Regions from separate parts of the Serratia sp. LSHTC3 genome, predicted to be linked through region 2. Evidence: predicted binding sites of a transcription regulator. Region 2 holds the regulator's gene; each other region holds the start of a gene.
The links. Region 2 encodes PhoB, which activates phosphate uptake and scavenging genes when phosphate is short. Its sites were predicted from a motif close to CTGTCATAAAACTGNCNNAT; they were not measured.
Positions count from the first base shown of each region.

Region 1: the regulator PhoB is predicted to act here: its motif matches at 2,271-2,290, upstream of pitA (inorganic phosphate transporter PitA).
Region 3: the regulator PhoB is predicted to act here: its motif matches at 1,869-1,888, upstream of ugpB (sn-glycerol-3-phosphate ABC transporter substrate-binding protein UgpB).

Region 1 covers NZ_JBXUNP010000007.1:151,144-155,232, forward strand. Annotated here, with positions in the region: gene add (adenosine deaminase) at 1-767, shown strand, start outside; gene AC2CGI_RS22030 (BaiN/RdsA family NAD(P)/FAD-dependent oxidoreductase) at 796-1,995, opposite strand; gene pitA (inorganic phosphate transporter PitA) at 2,296-3,798, shown strand; gene uspB (universal stress protein UspB) at 3,872-4,089, opposite strand, start outside.
Region 2 covers NZ_JBXUNP010000005.1:62,691-66,779, reverse strand. Annotated here, with positions in the region: gene phoR (phosphate regulon sensor histidine kinase PhoR) at 1-798, opposite strand, end outside; gene phoB (phosphate response regulator transcription factor PhoB) at 823-1,512, opposite strand; gene sbcD (exonuclease subunit SbcD) at 1,728-2,960, shown strand; gene sbcC (exonuclease subunit SbcC) at 2,957-4,089, shown strand, end outside.
Region 3 covers NZ_JBXUNP010000006.1:271,244-275,332, reverse strand. Annotated here, with positions in the region: gene ugpA (sn-glycerol-3-phosphate ABC transporter permease UgpA) at 1-377, opposite strand, end outside; gene ugpB (sn-glycerol-3-phosphate ABC transporter substrate-binding protein UgpB) at 456-1,775, opposite strand; gene AC2CGI_RS21160 (aminotransferase-like domain-containing protein) at 1,963-3,150, opposite strand; gene livF (high-affinity branched-chain amino acid ABC transporter ATP-binding protein LivF) at 3,195-3,896, opposite strand; gene livG (high-affinity branched-chain amino acid ABC transporter ATP-binding protein LivG) at 3,898-4,089, opposite strand, start outside.

The DNA of each region.
Region 1 (4,089 bases), on a different contig from region 2:
GGGACTTATTCGCGCAGTTGGCGGCGGATAATGTCATCTATGCCGAGCTGCGCTTCGCGCCGCTGCTGCATACCCGGCTGGGATTAACCGGCGAAGCGGTGGTCGAGACGGTGCTGGCGGCCATGCATCACGCATCACGGGCTTACGGCATCGCCGCCGGGCTGATCCTGTGTACGCTGCGACATTTCGACGCGGCCGCCAGCCTGCAAACGGCGAAACTGGTTATCGATTATCAGGGAAGCGGCGTGGCGGCGCTGGATTTGGCCGCCGACGAAGCGCGTTACCCGCTGGCCAATCACGTAGCGGCCTTTCGGGCGGTGCGCGAAGCCGGCGGCAACGTCATCGCCCACGCCGGCGAGGCGAAGGGCGCCGACAGCGTACGGGAAACGCTGGAGCGGCTACAGGTGTCGCGCATCGGCCACGGCGTCAGGAGCATCGAGGATGCTGCCCTTATCGAGCGTCTGATAGCCACCGGCGTCCTGCTCGAGATCTGCCCCAGCTGCAATCTCGTCTGCAATCTGTTCGACAGCATCGACGATCATCCGATAGATCGGCTGAAAAGGATGGGAGTGCGGCTGAACGTGAATACCGATGCGCGCACCGTCGCCGACACCACGCTGAACAAGGAGTACCAGCTGTTGCATGACGCCTTCGGCTGGCAGGATGACGATTTTAACCGCAGCAACCGACAGGCGCTGGAGGCGAGTTTTCTCGACGGCAACACTAAAATGAAATTAATGAATCAGCTCAAGGCCGGGCCAATGTGACCCGGCACGTGTCAAGGCTGAGCGGGTTTTAACGCCCCTGCGCCGCCAGCGCCTGGGCGCAGGCCCAGGCCGAACTCCAGGCCCACTGGAAGTTGTAGCCACCCAGCCACCCGGTCACGTCCACCACTTCGCCGATGAAATAGAGCCCCGGCACCTTGTGGGCCTCCATCGTCTTGGAGGAAAGTTCGTTGGTGTCAACGCCGCCGAGCGTCACTTCCGCCGTGCGGTAGCCTTCGGTGCCGTTCGGCTGCACGCGCCAGTTCTGCAACAGATCCACCAGCGCCGCTTGTTGCGGCGCATTCAGCTGCTTCAGCGTCGCCTCCGGCAGTTGTCCCAGGGTCTGCAAGCACTCCACCAGCCGCTTCGGCAAATGCAGCGCCAGGGTGTTTTTCAGGCTTTGGTTCGGGTGCTCTTGGCGTTGGTTATCCAGGAAGCCCGCCAGATCCAGCTCAGGAAGTAAGTTAACGCTCACATACTCACCCGGCTGCCAGTAGCTGGACAGCTGCAATACCGCCGGGCCGGAGAGACCGCGATGGGTGAACAGGATGCTTTCACGGAAGCTGACGCCGTTCTCGGCGGTGATCACCGCCGGCACCGACACGCCGGACAGCGCCTGCACATGCTCCAGCAGCGGCTTATGCAGGGTAAAAGGCACCAGCCCGGCGCGCGTCGGCAGCACCCTGAGGCCGAACTGCTCCGCCAGTTTGTAACCGAACGGCGAGGCGCCCAACCCCGGCATGGATAATCCGCCGCTGGCCACCACAAGTGAGCGGGCACTTACTTTTTCGCCATTGAGCGCCAGCTGGTAGCCGTTCTCGGTTTTCTCCACGCCCAGCACTTCGCTGCGCAGGCGCATCGTCACCTGGCCCAGCTCGCACTCTTTGACCAGCAGATCCACCACCTGCTGCGCCGAATCGTCGCAGAACAGCTGCCCCAGCGTTTTTTCATGGTAGGCGATGCCGTAGCGGTTGATCAGATCGATGAAGTCCCACTGGGTGTAGCGCGCCAGCGCCGACTTGCAGAAGTGCGGGTTGTTCGACAGATAGGCCGCCGGTTCGGCGTACATGTTGGTAAAGTTGCAGCGCCCGCCGCCGGACATCAGGATCTTGCGGCCCGGTTTTTTGCCGTTGTCGAGCAGCAACACGCGGCAACCGAGTTGCCCCGCCTGCGCGGCGCAAAACATGCCGGCGGCACCCGCCCCAATCACTACGACATCAAACTGTTCCACCTGAGCCTCACTTATCAAAACCACAATCGCGACAAAAGAGCGCCATATTACGCCGTTTCGCCGCCGGTCACCGCCAAATTCACGGCGGCAGATTGTAAAGCCCCGGCGCCGCCAACGCCACAGTAAGAAAATATTACAGAGGTCAGAGGAGAATAACGCGTTGATATTCAATATTTTTGTTATAGGCGCGTCATCGTTTCGTCATGTCCAAATCAAAAAAACGTCATATTTTCCTTTTCCCCGGCCCCGGTTGTCACTGATAATGCGCGGCGTTCATGTCCACAAACTGGCGTAACGCTTATGCTGCATTTGTTCGCTGGCCTGGATTTCCATACCGGCCTGATGTTAATTCTCGCATTGTTGTTCGTGTTGTTTTATGAAGCCATCAACGGTTTTCATGATACGGCCAATGCGGTCGCTACAGTTATTTATACCCGCGCCATGCGCTCGCAACTTGCGGTCGTGATGGCAGGTTTGTTCAACTTTCTTGGCGTAATGCTCGGCGGTTTGAGTGTTGCTTACGCCATCGTCCACTTGCTGCCTACCGATCTGTTGTTGAACGTCAGTTCAGCACACGGATTAGCCATGGTCTTCTCCATGCTGTTGGCGGCAATCATCTGGAACCTCGGCACCTGGTATTTCGGTCTGCCGGCCTCCAGTTCCCATACGCTGATAGGCGCAATCATCGGTGTCGGTTTAACCAACGCCCTGATGACCCACACTTCGGTGGTGGATGCGCTTAACGTCCCGAAAATGATTGGCATTTTCCTTTCTCTGCTGTTCTCGCCGCTGGTCGGCATGATGGTGGCGGGAGTGATGGTGTTCGCCTTGCGCCGCTATTGGAGTGGCACCAAGAAACGCCAGCGTATCCACATGACCCCTGCGGAACGTGAAAAGGTCGACGGCAAACGCAAGCCGCCGTTCTGGACCCGTATCGCGCTGATCCTGTCGGCGATTGGCGTCAGCTTCTCGCACGGCGCCAACGACGGCCAGAAAGGCATCGGCCTTATCATGCTGGTGTTGATCGGCGTTGCGCCGGCCGGCTTCGTGGTCAATATGAATGCAACCGGTTATGACATCACCCGTACGCGTGACGCCGTGACCCACCTGCAGCAATATTACCAGCAGCACGGCGACGCGCTGTCGCATGCGGTGTCGCTGACGCCGCTGGTGCCAAGCCCGGATGACGAAGCTGCGTCTGGCAAACCGGCCGAGTTCCACTGTGACAGTTCGCGCGCCATGCCGGCGATCGAGCTGGCTCAGGGCATGCTGACCAACCTGCAAAGCTACGATCAGCTGACGGTTGACCAGCGCAGCCACCTGCGCCGCCTGCTGATGTGCGTGACCGACACGGCGGATAAAGTCGCCAAGCTGCCGGAAACCTCATCCGCCGACCAGCGCTTCCTGAAGAACCTGCGTCAGGATCTGCTGCAGACCGTCGAGTACGCGCCGATGTGGATCATCGTCGCCGTCGCGCTGGCGCTGTCGCTCGGTACCATGGTGGGCTGGAAACGCGTGGCCACCACCATCGGCGAGAAGATCGGCAAGAAAGGCATGACCTACGCCCAGGGCGTATCGGCCCAGATGACCGCGGCGCTGTCGATCGGCGTGGCGAGCTATACCGGCATGCCGGTCTCCACCACCCACGTCCTCTCTTCGGCGGTTGCCGGGACGATGATCGTGGACGGCGGCGGCGTGCAGAGCAAAACCGTGAAGAACATCCTGTTGGCCTGGGTACTGACCCTGCCAATCTCGATTCTGCTTTCCGGTGCGCTGTATTGGATTGCGTTGAAGCTGATCTAAGCGATAAGCATCATGAGGAAGGCGGCCGCAGGGCCGCCTTTTTTTTGCCTGCATCAAGGGAAACAGAAAGGCATTAATACCAAATCATCATCGCTATCAGGCAGATGACCACCAGGCCGCACAGGGCCGAGGTCAGCATAAACTGCCCGCGCACCCGCTCACAGCGGCGAATAAACTCCGGATCGTGGTGTTCGACATAGCGCTGCGCAAAGATATAGCGCACCAGCCTCAGCTGCTTGCTGGGTTGGCCGTGGGCGGTGAAGAAGCCGCCGCCGTCGACGTATTGGTACA
Region 2 (4,089 bases):
GATGCGCGACAGCGTCAGCAACTGCTTGACCAGCCCGTCCATCCGGCGGGTCTGCTCTTGCATGGTGCTCAGCGCCTTGCTGCGCAGCGAACCGTCCTGCTCTTCGTCGCCCATCATCTCCAGATAGCCCTGCAGCACCGTCAGCGGCGTACGCAGCTCATGGCTGACGTTGGCGAAGAAGTTGCGCCGCGCGCCCTCCAACTGACGCATCTGGGTGACGTCGCGCGCCACCATCAGCAATTGCCCTTCGGAATAGGGCATCACGCGGAATTCGACGTAGTGTTCGTTGTTCAGCTGCAGCGTCAGCGGGCGCGAAAACTCCTGCTGTTGCAGATAGTGGCTGAATTCCGGATAACGCAGCAGGTTAAGGATGTGCTGGCCGTTGTCTTCCGGCCAACGAAAGCCGAGCAGATGCTGCGCCAGCCCGTTGCACCAGAAGATATTGCCTTCGACGGTGGTCATCACCACCGCGTCAGGCAGCGATTCGGCCCCGCTGCGAAAGCGCTTGATCAGCAGCGCCAGCTCGCGCCGGCGGCGGCGGTTGCGCTGCTGCATCTGATACAGGCCATAGAACAGCGGCTCCCAGCTCCAGCGGCCGGGCGGCGGCGTCATGCTGCGGTCGATCCACAGCCAATGGGAGAGTTTGAGCTGGTTGTAGAAATTCCACACCAGCGCAGCCAGCGCAGAAGCCAGCAGGAACCAGGGCAGATAACCAAAAATCAGCCCCAGCAGTAAGGCGGGCAGACAGAAAAGAGCCAGCTCCAAAGCCAGCCTCTTCCACGACAGACGTTCTAACACGGCATATTCTCCAGCGCGGCGCGATCAGTAGCGCGTTGAGAACCGGTAGCCGGTGCCCCGAACGGTTTGAACCATTTTATCATGCCCACTGGTTTCTAACGCCTTGCGGAGCCGACGGATATGCACGTCAACGGTACGGTCTTCCACATAAACGTTAGTGCCCCAGACGTGATTAAGCAACTGCTCGCGGCTATAAACCCGCTCCGGGTGGGTCATAAAGAAGTGCAGTAGCTTGAACTCGGTCGGCCCCATGTCCAGCGCCTGATCGTTCGCCATTACGCGGTGGGAGGACGGATCCAGGCTCAACCCTTGCATTTCAATCACTTCTTCCACCGCCATCGGCGAAATGCGGCGCATGACCGCTTTGATGCGCGCCACCAGCTCCTTGGGCGAGAACGGCTTGGTGATGTAATCATCCGCCCCCACTTCCAGGCCGCGCACCCGGTCTTCTTCTTCGCCGCGCGCGGTCAGCATCATCACCGGGATATCGCGGGTCAGCGCTTCGCGCTTCATATGTTTGATAAACTGAATGCCGGAACCACCGGGCAACATCCAGTCAAGCAACACCAAATCAGGGAACGGCTCAGACAGACGCGTCACGGCGCTGTCATAATCTTCGGCTTCCAACGGTTGGTAACCATTCTGTTCCAACACAAAGCACACCATCTCACGGATCGGCGCTTCGTCTTCCACCACCAGTATGCGTCTTGCCATCGTCAATCCTGCCAATGTGTTAGCGACTTTTCGGGCGCCATTATGCGTCAGTTTTGTGACACTTTTATGAAAAAAACCGGCTGTTATAGGCAGTAAGCATAGCGATTATTTCCCGCAGTAACGAAAAATCATCCGGTTGTCATCATCATTGCGCCGGGACAGCCGCCGCCGCGGCCTTTATAATCATCGCCATTATCTTTACATCCGGGAGTGTCATGCGCCTGATCCACACCTCTGACTGGCACCTTGGCCAGTACTTTTTCACCAAAAGCCGCGCCGCCGAGCACCAGGCTTTTCTGAACTGGCTGATCGAACAGGTAGATCAGCAGCAGGTGGATGCGCTGATCGTCGCCGGAGATCTGTTCGATACCGGCTCGCCGCCCAGCTATGCCCGCGAGCTGTACAACCGCTTCGTGGTGGAACTGCAGCGCACCGGCTGCCAGCTGGTGGTGCTGGGCGGCAACCACGATTCGGTCGCGACGCTGAACGAATCGCGTGAACTGCTTTCCTGCCTGAACACCACGGTGATCGCCAGCGCGCAGGGCGCCCCGGAACAGCAGATCGTGGTGCTTAACCAACGCGACGGCCAGCCGGGCGCGGTGCTGTGCGCCATCCCGTTCCTGCGGCCGCGCGATCTGCTCACCAGCCGCGCCGGCGAATCCGGCGCGCAGAAACAGCAGGCGTTGCAGGAAGCCATCGCCGAACATTACCAAACGCTGTATCAGGCGGCCTGCGAGCGCCGCGACCAGTTGGGCCTGCCACTGCCGATCGTCGCCACCGGCCACCTGACCACCGTCGGCGTTACCACCTCCGACTCGGTGCGCGACATCTATATCGGCACCCTCGACGCCTTCCCGGCGCAGGCCTTCCCCCCCGCCGACTATATCGCGCTGGGCCACATTCACCGCGCGCAGAACGTCGCCAAATCGGAGCATATTCGCTATAGCGGCTCGCCGATCCCGCTGAGCTTCGATGAGCTGGGCAAAGCCAAAAGCGTCTTCCTGGTGGATTTCGCCGACGGCGCTTTGCAGCAGGTAGAAACGTTAACGATCCCGCAGTTTCAGCCCATGCAACTGATCAAAGGCGATCTGGCCGAGATCGAACGGCAGCTGCGGCAATTTGCCGACTATGCCGGCGAGCTGCCGGTGTGGCTGGATATCGAAGTGGCGACGCAGGGCTACCTCAGCGACATCCAGCGCCGCATCCAGCTGATGGCGGATGCGCTGCCGGTGGAAGTGGTGCTGCTGCGGCGCAGCAAAGAGCAGCGCCGCCAGGCGATCGCACAGCAGGATAAGGAAACGCTCAACGAGCTGAGCGTCAACGAGGTGTTCGAACGCAGGTTGGCGCAGGAGGCCGACATGCCCGAAGCGCGCCAACGGCGGATGCACCAACTGTTCCGCCAGGTGGTCGAGGCGGTGCAGCACAACCCTGAAGAGAGCAACCCATGAAAATCCTCAGCCTGCGGTTAAAAAACCTCAACTCGCTGCAGGGCGAATGGAAAATTGACTTCACCGCCGAGCCGTTCGCCAGCAACGGTCTGTTCGCCATTACCGGCCCGACCGGCGCGGGCAAAACCACCCTGCTGGACGCCATTTGCCTGGCGCTGTACCACCAGACGCCGCGTCTCAACGTCACGCCAAGCCAGAATGAACTGATGACCCGCCACACCGCCGAATCGCTGGCGGAGGTCGAGTTCGAGGTCAAGGGCATCGGCTATCGCGCCTTCTGGAGCCAGCGCCGCGCCAAAAACGCGCCGGACGGCAATCTGCAGGCGCCGAAGGTCGAACTGGCACGCCGCGAGGACGGCAAGATCCTGGCGGACAAGGTGCGCGACAAGCTGGAGCTTACCGCCGCCATCACCGGGCTGGACTTTGGCCGCTTCACCAAATCGATGATGCTGTCTCAGGGGCAGTTCGCCGCCTTCCTCAACGCCGACGCCAACGATCGCGCCGAGCTGCTGGAAGAGCTGACCGGCACCGAAATCTACGGGCGGTTGTCCGAACAGGTGTTCGAGTCGCACAAGCAGGCCAAAACCGACCTGGATGCGTTGCACCAACGCGCCAGCGGCATCGAACTGCTGAACGACGAGCAGCGCCAGTCTCTGACCGAACAGCTGGCGGCGCTGAGCGCGCAGGAAATCGCTCTCGGCGAACAAACCCAGCGCCAGCAACAGGCGCTGAGCTGGCTGCAGCAATGGCAACGCCTCCGGCAACAGCAAAGCGAGGGGCAATTGCGGCTGGACACCGCCCAGCGCGAGCAGGCGGAGGCCGCCCCGCAGCTGCAGCGGCTGGCGCTCAGCGAGCCGGCCGAGAAATTGCGGCCGCTGCGCGGTGAACGCGATCGCTGCCGCGCCGAGCTGCAGACGATACAACAGCAGGCAGCCCATCTGACGCAACAGCAGGAACAGCAGTCGGCGCAGTTGACCCCGCTGCAGCAGGCGGTGGAGAAAACCCGCCAGGCGCAGCAAGCGCATGCCGAACACATGCGGCAACAGCAACAACTGATCGACGAGCAGGTCGCCCCGCTCGACCATCAAATAACCCAACTGCAGTCGACACAGGCCGAGCGGCGACAGGC
Region 3 (4,089 bases), on a different contig from region 2:
CACAGCACCGCCGCCACCGCCGGCGCCACCGCGTAGGGCAGGATCATCAGCGTGCGATAGAGGCGGCTGCCGCGCAGCACGTAGTCCACCAGCGCAGCGAAGAACAGCGAGACCGCCAGCCCGATGCCCGCCACCAGGAAGCTGAAGATCAGCGTGGTGTAGAACGAGTCGAGGTAGTAAGGATCCTGGAACAGCTGCTTAAAGTTATCCAGCCCGACAAACTGGCTGGACAGGCCGAACGGATCGAGACTCTGCACCGAATACCACAGCGCCTCGCCGGCGGGCCATAAAAAGAAGACGGCGGTAATCAGCAGCTGCGGCAGCACCAATGCATAGGGCAACCAGCTGCAGCCGAAACCGGGACGGGAAGATGACATAGCAGTTAAACCATTAATCGGGTACGGAAGGATCGGCGTGAAGACGCGAGCCCGGTCCGCCGGGCCCGCGACGCAGGGTTATTTGGTTGATGCTTCGAAGCGACGCAGCAGTACGTCACCGCGCTGCACGGCGGCGTCCAACGCCTGCTGAGGCGTTTTCTTGCCGGTCCACACGCCTTCCAGCTCCTCATCCACCACGCTGCGGATCTGCGGCATGTTGCCCAGGCGCAGGCCCTTGGTGAACGGCAACGGCGGCTTGTTCAGCATCTGGCGAGTGGCGACGTCGGCGCCCGGGTTCTTGTCATAGAAGCCCTGCTGCTTGGTCAGGTCGTAAGCCGCGGTGGTGATCGGCAGATAGCCGGTCTTCTGGTGCCATTCGGCGGCGATTTCCGGCTGCGCCAGGTACTGCAGGAATTCGGCTACGCCCTTGTAGGTGACGGCGTCTTTGCCGTTCATCACCCACAGGCTGGCCCCGCCAATGATGGCGTTCTGCGGCGCGTTTTTCGCGTCGGCATCGTACGGCATCATGCCGACGCCGTAGTTGAATTTGGCGTAGTGCTTGATGTCCGCCAGCGAACCGGATGAGGCGGTGGTGATGGCGCAATCGCCGTTGTAGAACTTCTCGGTGGATTCGTCTTTGCGGCCGAAGTAGGTGAAATCACCCTTCTTGTTCATCGCTTCGAGCAGCGCGATATGCTTGACCTGCAGCGGTTGGTTGAACTCCAGCTTGGCACTGGTGCCGCCGAAACCGTTGTTTTCACTGGCGAACGGCACGCCGTGCCAGGCGCTGAAGTTCTCCAGTTGGATCCAACCCTGCCAGCCGCTGGCGTAACCGCACTTCATGCCAGCTTCGCGCAGCTTGGCGGTATCCGCCGCCAGTTCCTGCCAGGTTTTCGGCGGCTGATCCGGATTCAGGCCGGCCTTTTTGAAGGCGTCTTTGTTGTAGTACAGCACCGGCGTGGAGCTGTTGAACGGCTGCGACAGCAGATGCCCGCTCTTGTTGTCGGTGTAATAGCCGGCCACCGTCGGCACGAACACCGATTCATCGAAGTTGATGCCGGCCTCTTTAAACACTTCGTAGACCGGCTTGATGGCTTTGCTGGCCATCATGGTGGCGGTGCCCACTTCGTAAACCTGCAAGATCGCCGGCGCCTTGCCGGAGCGGTAAGCGGCGATGCCCGCCGCCAGGCTCTGTTCGTAGTTGCCTTTATAAACCGGCACAATCTTGACGTCGCTGTGCGACTGGTTGAAGCGATCCGCCAGAGAGTCCACTTCTTTACCCAGTTCGCCTTCCATCGAATGCCAGAACGGGATTTCTGTCGCCGCCAGCGCCTGGGCGCTGACCGCCAGGGTCAATGCGACGCACAGCGTGGTTTTGCGAATAGCGTAGGTGAGCATGCCTAACTCCTGAAAAAGCTGGTGTAAAAGCGCGTGAGCGAAAAGAATCAGTTTTTTGTTCGGAAGCTAACATGCCATGCGCGGATGACAGAAAAATAACCGTTAGATGACAGCCACATGACGGCAAGGTGAAGTGAAGATGGCGGTTTGATGTCGGCGGCGGGCATCAGCTCCGCCGCCGCGAGGCTTATAGCGAACGGCGCAGGCGCGCCACCGCTTCTTGCATCTGCTGCTCGGTGGCGGTGGCGAACGACAGGCGGAAGGTCGAACGATCCGGGTTGTCGGAGAAGAAGTATTCCCCTGGCACGAACACCACGCCCTGCTGCAGCGTGGTGTTCAGCCATTCGGTGGCGTTGAACGGCTGGCGGAAACGCGCCCACAGGAACATGCCGCCCTTCGGTTTATCGAAGGTGATGTAGTCGCCCAGCTCCTGCTCCACCAAACCGGCCAGGATCTCGCCCTTCTGTTTGTAGGCGGCGCGGATCTTGTCGATCTGAGCCGGCAGGCGATCCAGGCCGAGATAGCATTCGACGATGCTCTGCGACAGGGCGCTGGCGTGCAGATCCGCCGCCTGTTTGATGATCGCCACTTTATGCAACAGGAACGGCGGCAGGATCGCCCAGCCCAGGCGCAGGCCCGGCGCCAGGATCTTGGAAAAAGTCGAGGTATAGATGATGTGGTCGGTGTTGCCCAGCACCTGCTGCGACACCTGATGCAGCGTCGGGTGGCGCTCTTCGGTGAAACGCAGCTCGCCGTACGGATCGTCTTCGATGATCAGGAAGTTATGTTCGGCGGCCAGCTTCACCAGCAGTTCGCGGCGCGCGGCGCTGAGGGTGATGCCGCTGGGGTTGCCGAAGTTCGGCACCACGTACACGCCCTTGATGCGCTGGGTTTTCAGCAGCTCGGCCAGCTCTTCCACCACCATGCCGTCGCTGTCGGACGAGACCGACATGATGTTGGCCTCCGCCAGTTCCAGCGTTTGCAGCGCCGCCAGGTAGGTCGGGCGCTCCACCACGAACACGTCGCCCGGGTTGACGATGGCGCGCATCACCAAATCCAGGGCCTGCTGAGAGCCGGCGGTGACCATCACCTCTTCTGCGCGCGCGGTGACGCCGCGCTCGGCACACAGCGCGCAAATGCGCTCACGCAGCAGCGGGCTGCCCTCGGTCAGGCCATACTGGAATGCGCTTTTCGGCTGTTCGGTGATCGCCTGCCGGGTGGCGATGCTCAATCCTTCGAAATCGAACAGCGCATCAGAGGGGATGCCGCCCGCCAGCGAAATGACGTGTTCCATCTTGCTGTGCTTAAGCAATTCACGGATGGCCGAACTTTTTACGTTAACGATGCGCTGCGCGAGTAACCCTTCTGTCTTCATTTCTTCTTCTCGTACCTGATTATTTTAATTCGTAGGGGGGCGGATTAACCGCCCAGATACGCCGACCTCACTGCTTCGTTGGCTAACAATGCAGCCCCCGTATCTTCCAACACCACGCGGCCGTTTTCCAGCACATAACCGCGGTCCGCCAATTTCAGCGCCTGATTGGCGTTTTGCTCCACCAGGAAGATAGTCATGCCCTCTTCCCGCAGCTGCTGAATGATGTCGAAGATCTGCTGGATGATGATGGGCGCCAGCCCAAGCGAAGGTTCGTCGAGCAGCAGCAGCTTCGGCTGGCTCATCAGCGCGCGGCCGATGGCCAGCATTTGCTGTTCGCCGCCGGACATGGTGCCAGCGCGCTGGCTTCGGCGCTCCAGCAGGCGCGGGAACAGCGTGAACACCCGTTCGATGCGCTGTTGATACTGGTGACGATCGGCGAAGAAGCCACCCATCGCCAGGTTTTCTTCCACCGTCATGCGCGAGAAGACGCGCCGCCCTTCCGGTACGATCGCCACCGCTTCACGCATGATGCGCGAGGTTTGCCACTGGGTGATGTCCTGGCCCTGAAAGACGATGCTGCCTTCGCTGGCGCGCGGTTCGCCGCACAGGGTGCCGAGCAGCGTGGTTTTACCGGCGCCGTTGGCGCCGATTAACGTCACGATTTCGCCCTGACTTATCGTGAGACTGACCTGATGCAGCGCCTGAATTTTGCCGTAATGGGCGGATACCTGATTGAATGACAACATATTATTCTTCGCCCAAATAAGCCCGGATCACGTCCGGGTTGTTGCGGATCTCCGCCGGTGTGCCCTGCGCCAGCGGCGTGCCCTGATTCACCACGTAAATGCGATCGGAAATGCCCATCACCAGCTTCATGTCGTGCTCGATCAGCAGCACCGAGACCTTATGCCGATCGCGCAGCTCGACGATCAGATGATC